Victivallis lenta: one gene and its partner. The protein of the gene in region 1 interacts with the protein of each later gene in a pairwise test. Links are inferred from orthologs where the notes say so. Each region holds a gene or a part of one and is shown on either strand. Other genes may lie near its edges.

Region 1 (7,901 bases):
GTTTCGTGCGGCGCGCTGTACGGCCTGCCGCCGCTGCGAAGCCGTCTGCCCGCACCGTGCGCACCGTTTCACTTTGAATGGCCATGAATTTCGGCGCGGGCTCTGTGACGGCTGCGGCGCGTGCGCGGAGGTTTGTCCGGCCGGAGCGCTCACGCTGTGCGGCCGTTCCGCCGCCGCCGGCGAGTTGTATGACGAGCTGATGGAGGATGCCGATTTCTACCGGATTTCCGGCGGCGGCGTGACGCTTTCCGGCGGGGAGCCGCTGCTTTATCCGGCCTTCTGCCGCGAGCTCTTCGCCGTCCTCGGCCGGGCCGGTATCCATCGGGCGCTCGATACTTCGGCGGCGGTTCCGTGGGAGGCGTTCGAAACCGTCCTGCCGGAGACGGATCTGCTGCTTGTGGATTTCAAGCACCCCGATTCCGGCCGCCACCGCGAGCTGACCGGGCAGGACAACCGGTTGATTCGGGAAAATCTACGCCGTCTTCAGGCCGCCGGAGTGCCGATTGAAATCCGCATCCCGCTCGTGCCGGGCTGCAACGATGCGCCGGAAGAACTGGAGGCCGCCGCCGGCTTTCTCGCCGAGCTTCCGTGTGTGGTTCGCGTGAAGCTGCTCGCTTATCACAGTTTCGCCCGTTCGAAATACGAAGCGGTCGGCCGTCCCGACACCATGCCGGAGGTGCCGTCTCCTGACGGGGATGAGATGGAAGCTGCTGCCGCGAGACTGCGCGCCCGCGGGCTTGCGGTTCTGCTGTAAAATGGGGCGGGACGAGCTTACCAGCCGCCCGAGGCTCCGCCGCCGCCGCCGCGGCCTCCTCCGCCGGAAAAACCGCCGCCGCGGCCCCCGCCTCCGGAGAAACCGCCGCCCCCTCCGCCTCCGCCGATGAAGAAGCCGCCCGCTCCGCGTGTCGCAACCAGAAAAATAACGATGAAAATAAGGATCGGCCAGAAGGAGCCGCCGCCGGACTCCGGAGTCCTTTCCTCCTCCGGTTCCGTTTCGGCGAGGCCCTCCGGCGCTTTGCCGGTGACGAATTTCTGTACCATGCCGACCGCGTGTACAGTACCTGCCGCATAGCGGTTTTCACGGAAGTACGGGGCGAGCGAGCGCAGCACGTCTCCGGCACGTGCGTCGTTGATCGCTCCTTCGAAACCGTAGCCGACCTCGAGGCGTGTTTTGCGGTCGTCGACCGCGATGATCAGGATGACTCCGTCATCCTTGTCCTTGCGGCCGATTTTCCATTTGTCCATGACGGCGATGCCGAACGTTTCGATCGGCGTGCCGTCGAGCGTTTTGACGGTGAGGACGGCCATCTGGCCGCCGCCGGTTGCCTGCTCGAACTCCCGGATCGCGTTCTCGATCTCCGCCGCTCCGCCCGTACCGAATATGCCGGCGCGGTCCACCACTCTGCCGGTCAGAGGCGGCACGTCGAGGCCGAATCCGGCCAGTGCAGGCAGAAGCGCAAAGAGCAGCAGCGCTGCCCGGAGACAGGAAGTCATACTCATTTTACCAGCTTCCCGTCATACCGTGACCGCCGCCGCGGCTGTCGCGGCCGGCTCCGTCTTGTTTCTCTTCGTCGTCATCTTCGCCATCGCCATCGTCATCTTCGTCCTGTTCCTTCTCCGCATCGTTCTCCGTATCCGGCGTTTCCTCCGCGTTTTCCTGTTTTGCCGCAGGGATCTGTTTTTTGCGGACCGCTCCATAGATGAAGATGGCCAGAACCGCCGCGACAATGACGATCATTCCGGTCGGAAAACGGTTCTGCGCGGAGGACTCCGGAGCCGCGGGCTTCCGTGCGGCCTGTTCCGGCGCAGCGGCGAGAACGGGCAGCCCGGCGAGGATCGCTTCGCCGTATTTTTTCTCCCGGAAACCCGGCTGCACGGTGCGGAGGAAGCGTTCCATTGCGGCATCGTTCCATTCATCGGTCAATCCGGGACCGACTTCGACCCGTATCCGGCGGTCTTTGACGGCGATGAGCAGCAGCAGCCCTCGGTCCGCCTCCGGCTTTTCGCCGGTCCAGCGATCCATGACCGCGGCGCCGAGCGTTTCGATCGGCATCCCCTCCAGGCTCCCGACCGTCATTATCATTGTTCGGCATGATTTTTCCGCTTCAAGCTTCTCCAGCGCGGCGGCGATGGCGGGCGCCTGCTCCTGCAGCACCTGCGCCTGATCGACGATTTTTCCGGACAGGGGCGGGATTTCCAGGCCCGGCGCCGGGAATACGGCTCCGAGCAACAGAAGAACGGCGCAAATCCGGAAACAGCGGGTGAATTTCGACATGGCTGACTCCTTCGGGTGAATCCGGCTCAGAACTGCACGGCGGGCGGCTTCTGGACCGCCGCGCTTCCTTCCGGCGGCTGGAAATATTCCGCCGGAGAAAGTCCGAGGCCCGAAGCGAATAACGACCCCGGGAATTTGCGGATCGACGCATTGAACTCCCGCGCCGTATCATTGTAACGCGTGCGGGCCACGCTGATGCGGTTTTCGGTTCCGGCCAGCTCGTCCTGCAGGCGGATGAAGTTCTCGTTCGCCTTCAGGGTCGGATAATTCTCGGCGATGGCCAGCAGCCGGCCGAGCGCCGATTCGACCATGGCTCCGGCTTCGGCTTTCGCGGCCGGCCCTTTGGCCGCCAGCAGCCGGCTGCGGGCGTCGGCGATTTCCGTGAAGATCTTCTCTTCGTGCGCGGCGTATCCCTTTACGGTGTTGACGAGGTTCGGAATCAGGTCGGCGCGCCGCTGAAGCTGGGTGTCGATCTGGCTCCAGGCCGCTTTGACTCCCTCGTCCCGTTCGATCAGCCCGTTGCGGATGGAAATGGCCGCGATGACCGATATGATGACGATTGCGACGATGATTCCGATGGTGATGAGCAGGGCTTTCATGATTTCCTTTCGTGGTCAATCGGTTGTACTCCGCAGAGAAAGTAACCCGTTTTTGCCGGATGTCAACAGGTTCCGCCGGAAAAAATCCGATTTCTTGCCGCTCTCGCGGACATTTTCGGGGAAAACCTTGACTTTTACCGGAAACGGGAGTATTATTCATACGGTGCCCAACCACTCACAGAGGAGATTGTATCATGTCCGAAATCAGAGAAATCTACGGGCGGGAAATTCTGGATTCCCGCGGCAACCCGACGGTCGAAGTCGAAGTCGTGCTGGAGTCCGGCGCGACCGGGACCGCCGCCGTGCCGTCCGGCGCTTCGACCGGGGAGAACGAGGCGCTCGAACTGCGCGACGGCGACAAGAAGCGCTACGGCGGCAAGGGCGTCCTCAAGGCCGTTGCCAACGTCAACGAAAAAATCTTTCCGGAACTCGAAGGCATGGAGGCGCTCGACCAGATCGGCATCGACCAGGCGATGATCGAGCTCGACGGCACGCCGACCAAGGAGAAACTCGGCGCGAATGCGATTCTCGGCGTCTCGCTGGCCGTGGCGCGCGCTGCGGCGTCCGAGCTCGATTTGCCGCTTTTCCGCTATCTCGGCGGCGTGAACGGCAAGGTGCTGCCGGTGCCGATGATGAACATCATCAACGGCGGTTCGCACTCCGACGCGCCGATCGCGTTTCAGGAGTTCATGATCCGTCCGATCGGCGCCGACCGTTTTTCGGAAGGACTCCGCATGGGCGCCGAGGTGTTTCACGCCCTCAAGCAGATTCTGAAGAAGAAGGGGCTCTCCACTGCGGTCGGCGATGAAGGCGGCTTCGCACCGAACTTCAGAGGCGGTACCGAGGAGGCGCTCGATTCGATCCTGAAGGCGATCGACCTCGCCGGCTACAAGCCCGGCAAGGATCTGACCGTCGCGCTCGACTGTGCCGCGAGCGAGTTTTATAAGAACGGCATCTACAATTACAGCAAGTTCGAGGGAGATAAGGGGTGTGAACGCAATTCCGCCGCGCAGGTCGAATATCTCGAGGAGCTGATCAAAAGCTACCCGATCGATTCGATCGAGGACGGCATGGCCGAAAACGACTGGGAGGGGTGGAAGCTCCTGACCGAACGCATCGGCGACCGCTGCCAGCTCGTCGGCGACGATCTCTTCGTCACGAACGTCAAGTATCTGGCCAAGGGGATCGAGCTCGGCTGCGCGAATGCGATTCTCGTCAAGGTCAATCAGATCGGTACGCTGACCGAGACGCTCGATGCGATCGAAATGGCGCACCGCGCCGGTTACGCCGCGGTCATCAGCCACCGTTCCGGCGAGACCGAGGATACCACCATCGCCGATATCGCCGTCGCGACGAACGCGGGGCAGATCAAAACCGGTTCGCTGTCGCGCACCGACCGGATCTGCAAGTACAACCAGCTGCTTCGCATCGAAGAGCTTCTGGGGGACCTCGCCATCTACGGCAACTGAGGCGCCGGAACGTCCGCCGCCTCCGCGTTCCGGCAACGCGGGGGCGGGTATGTTTTCCGCCGCGGCCCGGAGCGGATCCGGGCCGCGCGTGTTTTTGCCGGAAACACCTCGGCTGTTTTGTCGATAATTCACGTTTTTTTCTGGTTTCGGGTTGACTTCGACGCATTTCTGAGCCATAATACTACGGGAGAAATAATCGGACACTGTATAACGGTAGAGGCGCCGGTATTCATCGGCCGACCAGGACGGAGGTGACGTATGACTGAACCCAGAAGGCCAGGCCGGATCCAGGGAGAGTGGATCTGGAAAAACTCACTGTTGAACCACCCGGACAGCTTCCTCCTCATGCGCAAGGAGTTCGTCTGCAATCTGGTCGAACTCGAAACCAATCTCTGGATCAGTGCGAACTGCGCCTACCAGCTGTTCATCAACGGCCGTTTCGTCGGATTCGGCCCGCGCGCCCACCAGAACTGCGGAACCAGCTACATCGACCTGCATGAAGTGACCTATTATCTCGAATCCGGGATCAATGTCATCGCCGTGCTCGTCTATTACAACGCCGATCAGGGCGGCTGCAACAAACATACGCCCGGACTCTGGTGCCAGATGGAGGCGCAGGGCAAAATCATTCTGTGCAGCGACTCGACCTGGGCCGTTCGCGAGGGCGGCTGCTTCTGCACGCCGCGCGCCCGCATTTCCAAGGATCAGGGCATGAGCCAGTATTTCAACGCCGACGACTGCCCGCTCAACTGGACGACGCCGGTATTCCTGCCCGACGCGAGCTGGGCGCATCCGGACCACACGACGGCGGTCGGCGAATTCGGCAGCCGGCTTGAGATTCATCCGCTGGCGCCTCCCGGAATCGCGGTCGAAAGTCCGGCGCCGCTGCCGTTTGCGCGCGGCCGCATCACATCGCTGCCGAACTGGACGCAGGTCGCGTTCGAGGAGACCGACTGCGACGGCATGGAGACTTACGCCGCGAATACCTTCCTCTTCTGCGAAGCGGACGAGGAGCTTCCGGTGCGGCTTTATTCCGATGATCCGCTGAAGTTCTTCTGCAACAACCGCCTGGTCCTCTCCGCCCGCGAGACGATGGGCGGCGAAGTGACGCTGCCGCTGCGCTCCGGCTGGAACCGGCTGCTGCTAATCCAGAATCCGAGCCGTCACTCGATGGGGCTGGTCATGCTGCTGCCGGCGGTCGACGAGTTCGGCGGGGAGCGTGAATTCTGGTTCAGCCGCGAACCCGATTCCGGCGCGTCGGAGGGGTGGAATACGGTCGGCCCGCTCAAGCTGTCGCTGGAGGAGGCGACGCCTTCGCTGAAATTCGAACGGCTTCGCGTCAAAGGCTATTCGTCCTCGCTGCCGGAGCTGACCGACCCTTATGCCCTGCTGAATGCGAGCCGCTTCGAGCCGGAGAGCTGCGATGCCGGGGAGGACGAAGCGGCGCTGGCCTGGAGCCGTCCGCTCCAGACCAACGATTATGTGATCTACAAGCTCGATATGATCCGCTACGGCTTCGTTCGGGTCACGCTCGAAGCGACCGCCGGGGACCTGGTCGACATCACCATCGGCTGCCGCCGTACCGAAACCGGTTTCATCACGCCGGGCAAGGATACCCGGGGTACCGGAACCATCCGTTGCCGGAACGCCAGAAACGTCTATCTGACCTTCGTGCCGAACGATTGCTTCTACATCATGATTTCGATCCGTCGCGCCGCCGGCAGCGTCAAGGTGCTCGGCGTCGGGTTCGACGAATTGACCCGCGCTGAACGGCAGGAGACCGTCTTCCACTGCTCGGACGAGCTGCTGAACCGGTTCTGGGAGATCGGCCGCCAGACCTTGCGCCGCTCCGCCGCCTTCGTGCCGCTCGCCGAATCACGCGCCGACAACGACTGTTATATGCTCGATGCCTATATCGATGCGGTCAATATGGCTGCGGTGTTCGGAGACTACGAGTACGCGAATGCGCGTCTGCAGCAGTTCGTCGATGCGCAGCTCGAAAACGGCGACATTCCGGCGCTGACCTTCGGGACGCGCCACGCTTCGCAGGTGCATCAGCTTTTCTTCTTTCCGGTCTGGATTTACTATAATTACCGCTTTTCGGCGAACATCACGCGGCTCAGGGAGATGATTCCGAGTCTCGACCTGACGCGGGAATATTTCGAAGCGATGATCGACGAGGAGACCGGGCTGCTGACCGATGCGGAGATCCGGTTCGGCTTCCAGAGCAAAATCAGTTTCGGCGAATTCAAGGAGGGGGAGATTCCAACCTATCTGAACGCGCTGTTCTGCCGTTTCCTGCTCTCTTCGGCTGAAATTTACCGGACGCTGGAGGATTGGGAACAGGCGGAGCACTGCCTCGCGCTGGCCGGCCGGGTCGCGGCCGCGCTGCGAGACCGCAACTTCGATCCGGCCTGCAGCCTCTTCTGCCGCTGGTCGCTCGAGAGCGAACGCATGCCGGACCACAATCTGTTCGCGAATTTCTGCGCGATGTACGGCGGAGTCCTGCCGCTTTCGTCGTTCGAACACTTCTTCTACAGCTTTTTCAACTACGATCCTCCCTACGACCGCAGCGATGAATCGCGCCATCCGTATTTCCACTTCCTGTTCATGGAGATGATGTTCGCGCTCGGGCAGAGGGAGTGGCCGTTCCGGTACTTCCGCGATTACTGGTCGAAGCGCATGTGCAGCGAGTCGATGGCGTGGCGGGCCGATTTCGACTGCGACGACCCGGCACCGACGAAGTTTTCCGAGGGGAGCGGCGTTTCTCCGAACATTTTTCTGCTGCGCGAGGTCCTCGGCATCCGCATTGCGGAGGCGGGCCATTCGGTCGTCTATTTCAACCCGGCCTTCAAACTCGTCAGGTCAGCGGACGGCATCGTGCCGATGGCGCGCGGACGGCTCAAGGTCAAGTGGGAAGTGCTGGATGACGGTGTGCTGGATGTTACGCTCGATGCGAGCTTCCCCGTAAAAATCCTGCCGGAAATGAGTCACAAGCAGCTCGCCGACACCATTTTCCGGCTCGGCGAAAAAATCACGCTGCTGAATCCGACGCCGGAGTACGACGCGGATGAAGAGGCGGAGGAGAAGGAAGAGCTCGTCGAAAGCTGACGGATGTGGACGGCTCCGGCTTCTTGCCGGTTGCCTGGTACGCCGCGGGCCCGGAAGGGGGAAACGCCCCCCTCCGGGCCCGCGGCGTATTATTTCGTTAAGGCTGAAGGACGGCGGCGCCGTAGCGTGACGGGTCTTTGCCGTCCGCAATGCCGCTGTACCACTCGACCCAGTGGCGGTCACGCGCTTCGTCGCGGTCGTTGAAGAGGACGCTGATTCCGAGCGGCATCTGCGCCGCGGGTTTGACATTCAGGCTCTTCCACGGCACGGCGAACCGGTAAACCGTCTGATTTCCCTCGCGGCGGTTCCGGGCGATCAGGCCCGGAACCGGGGCATTCAGCGGCATTTCATTCAAATTCATGCTGGCCCATACCCACGAATTCGGCGCTTCGCCTCCGGCGTTGATGCCGAATTCGGCATAAGCGGTCTCCTGAATGCCGTCGTTGT
Region 2 (2,902 bases), on another replicon or contig:
AGTCCGAGCAGCACCAGAGGAAAAATCAACATCTTCATGGCAGGAAAAAATCTCCTTTCGCCGAGCCGCCGCGATAGAAAGGCGGTTCGGCAATCCGGCCCGGCAGCCGGGCATCGGTCACTTCACACCACAATTCAGACCCCGGAGGCTGCATGCACGCAAGATCGAGGCGGCACAGCGCAGCGGCGGTTTCGAGCGACGGGCAGAAACTGCCGCCGGTCACGACGCCGACCACCTCCTCCGCCGCATTCAGCACAAGCGTCCCCTCACGGGCGGCGCGCCGGGTTTCGAGCAGCAGCCCGGCCAGCACATGGCGCTGCTTCCGGTTCAGCAGCGCCTGCCGCCCCGGAAAGCTGCGCGCATCGTCGAGCCGGACAAGATCGCCGAGCCCGGAGTCGAGCGGCGAAAACTCCGCCGTCAGCTCGCGCCCGCAGGCCGGATACCCCATCTCGAGCCGCAGCGAATCGAGCGCGCCGAAACCGGCCGGCATGACCGGCTCCGTTTCGAGCAGCAGATCCCAGAGCTGATCCGCATATTCGAGATTGAACAGCAGCCGGAATCCCTCCTCGCCGGTCGCTCCGGCGCAGGCGGCGATCGCCCGGAATCCGTCGATTTCGACCGTGCCGCAGCAGCTGTATTCCGGCAGGGGACCGGCCGCGAACGATTCGAGCACCTTCCGCGCCTCCGGCCCCTCGAGCCCGAGGCAGGCCAGAAGCGGCGTCAGCTCCTGAACTTCGGCCTCCCTTCCGGCGATATGGGCGGAAATCCGCTCCAGGTCGCCGGCTGCGCTGCCGGTATCGGTAACCAGCAGAAAATCGTCCTCGGCCATCCGGAGCATCAGCACGAGAGAAAGAACGCCGCCTGTTTCGGAAAGCATGAAATTCCGGCGGCAGCGCCCGATTCCGAGATCAGCGGCCGGGCGCGCAAACAACGTGTCGAGCGCCGGCGCGGCCTCCTTTCCCGCCACGCGCAGCTTCCCGTAGGAGCAGAGGTCGAAAACCGAACAGGCCGAGCGCGTATGGCGATGCTCGGCGATGATGCCTTCCGGATAATAGAGCGCCGTATTCCAGCCCGCGCGCGGCGTCATTTTCGCGCCGAGCTCGATCTCATACCCGGTCAGCGGAGTTGTTTTCAGCGCCCCCATGTTCAGAGCTCCGAATCGAGCAGCGCCGTCGCGGCATGCAGCTCGGCGACAGCCGTTTCGATACCTGCGCGGTGGCGGAACACGCTGGTTCCGGCCACGATCATATTCGCGCCGTGGGCGGCAACCGTCTTCACCGTCTCCGCATCGATGCCGCCGTCCGCCTCGAGCTGGACATGGAGCCCGCGACGCAGAATTTCGCGCTTGATCGCGGCGCACTTCGCCATCTGGTCCGCCATGAAACTCTGGCCGCCGAAACCGGGTTCGACGGTCATGACCAGCACGAGGTCGATCCGGTCGAGCCACGGAAAAATCTCCTCAGCCGGCGTCGCGGGCTTCAGCGAAATCCCGACCGTGCAGCCGGCTTCGCGGATCGCGGCGATGACGTCGCCGGTCGGCTCCGGGCACTCGAGATGAAAAGTCAGGTGATCGCTGCCGGCATCGGCGAACGCCTTCGCATAGCGCATCGGCTCGGAGATCATCAGATGCGTATCGAACAGCATGCCGCTCGCTTTGCGGATGCTTTTGATGACCGGGGGACCGAACGAGATGTTCGGCACGAAGTGACCGTCCATCACATCGAGATGGATGACGTCGGCGCCGGCGGAAGCAGCGCGTGTGATCTCCTCGTCGAGACGCCCGAAATCGGAAGCCAGAACCGACGGCGACACGAGAATCCGATCGGTCGGCAGTTTGCGCAGGTCGTTGATCATAATATTCTCTTTCTTTTCTTCTTCATTCAAGAGGAGGCAACTCCCCCCGCTCCCCGGAGCGTAATGCACCCCTTGCGGAATCCGGTTGCGGGACCGCGCCCTCACGAATTCCGTCAGGGCCGGACGGCCTTGCCCCCGGAATGCCCCGGCCTCCGGACCGAGGAACTTCATTCAGAGAATATAACCGCTCGCCTCCCGCTTTTCAATTGCATCCGGCAGAAAACAAAAAAAACGCGGAAGCGGGGGGAAACCGCCGTATTCCTCCCCCGCTCCCGCACCCGTTTTCAGTTTCCGGTAAACTCCCCGGTGCTGATGGAGCCGCCGAGAACCGGATAAGGAGGAACCTTTTCGACGATCCGGCAGTCGGCCTGAACCGCCGGAAAATTCCCGTCGCGGTCCGTCACGACGATTTTGCCGCGCCACTCCTTCCGGAAGGAGGCGGGAGCCGTGAGCTCCATCCGCAGCAGCCGGCGCGACAGGGGCGGAACCTCATAGGCGAGCTCGGTCCTGTCCGCTTTCCACCCCTCCGGCAGCTCGACCGAAAGCGTGCCCCTGCGGGGAGTTCCGGTCGGGTTGGCCAGCGTGATGACCGCCTCCTGCGGCTTCCCGGCCGGGAAGCAGTAGAGCTCCGAACGGATCAGGATCTTGTGGCTGCGGAAATAACTCTTCGTCTTGTACAGCTCCGTCAGCTTCTCCGACGCGGTACGCGCTCCGGCGTTCGCCAGATCGGCGGCGGCGCGGTTGAGCCAGATATCCCGCGCAACGGCGTCGCCGTCGGAGTCGTACTGCATCGCGAACTGCACCTCTTTCTGGGCGCGCGAAGTCAGCCGCTCCGAGTCGAGCAGGACGCCGTTGTCGCCGGTGCGCGCCCGGATGGCCTCCCACTGCCCGGCAACCGCCCGGCGCAGCTCCTTTACCGTCGCGGGGGCGGAGACCTCCTCCTTCTCCCGGCGCGCAAGGCAGATTTCCAGATTGGTCAGCACATCGAGAACGAGATTCGTATCGTACAGCACATCGCTCTCCAGAGAACCGCGAAAGGCCGAAATGC

Evidence for each region. The genes of interacting proteins can lie anywhere in the genome.
Region 2: the proteins of eno (region 1) and rpe interact in binary tests that used the Escherichia coli proteins (3 or more experiments, as listed by UniProt). The link is inferred for Victivallis lenta from one-to-one orthologs.

What each region holds. Positions count from the first base shown.
Region 1 is NZ_VUNS01000002.1:437,572-445,472, reverse strand. The notes cover bases 2,409-5,205. They hold eno (phosphopyruvate hydratase), read left to right. Parts: upstream 2,409-3,068; coding sequence 3,069-4,343; downstream 4,344-5,205. Other genes in these bases: FYJ85_RS03805 (hypothetical protein), read left to right, coding at 4,602-5,205; FYJ85_RS03815 (LemA family protein), read right to left, coding at 2,409-2,874. In the rest of the region: FYJ85_RS03830 (glycyl-radical enzyme activating protein), read left to right, coding at 1-754; FYJ85_RS03825 (TPM domain-containing protein), read right to left, coding at 772-1,500; FYJ85_RS03820 (TPM domain-containing protein), read right to left, coding at 1,502-2,275; more of FYJ85_RS03815, read right to left, coding at 2,302-2,408; more of FYJ85_RS03805, read left to right, coding at 5,206-7,454; FYJ85_RS03800 (carbohydrate binding domain-containing protein), read right to left, coding at 7,552-7,901. UniProt on the Escherichia coli protein: Catalyzes the reversible conversion of 2-phosphoglycerate (2-PG) into phosphoenolpyruvate (PEP). It is essential for the degradation of carbohydrates via glycolysis.
Region 2 is NZ_VUNS01000001.1:393,508-396,409, forward strand. It holds rpe (ribulose-phosphate 3-epimerase), read right to left. Parts: upstream 1,855-2,902; coding sequence 1,147-1,854; downstream 1-1,146. Other genes in the region: FYJ85_RS01585 (hypothetical protein), read right to left, coding at 1-38; FYJ85_RS01590 (aminomethyl transferase family protein), read right to left, coding at 35-1,144; FYJ85_RS01600 (discoidin domain-containing protein), read right to left, coding at 2,139-2,902. UniProt on the Escherichia coli protein: Catalyzes the reversible epimerization of D-ribulose 5-phosphate to D-xylulose 5-phosphate.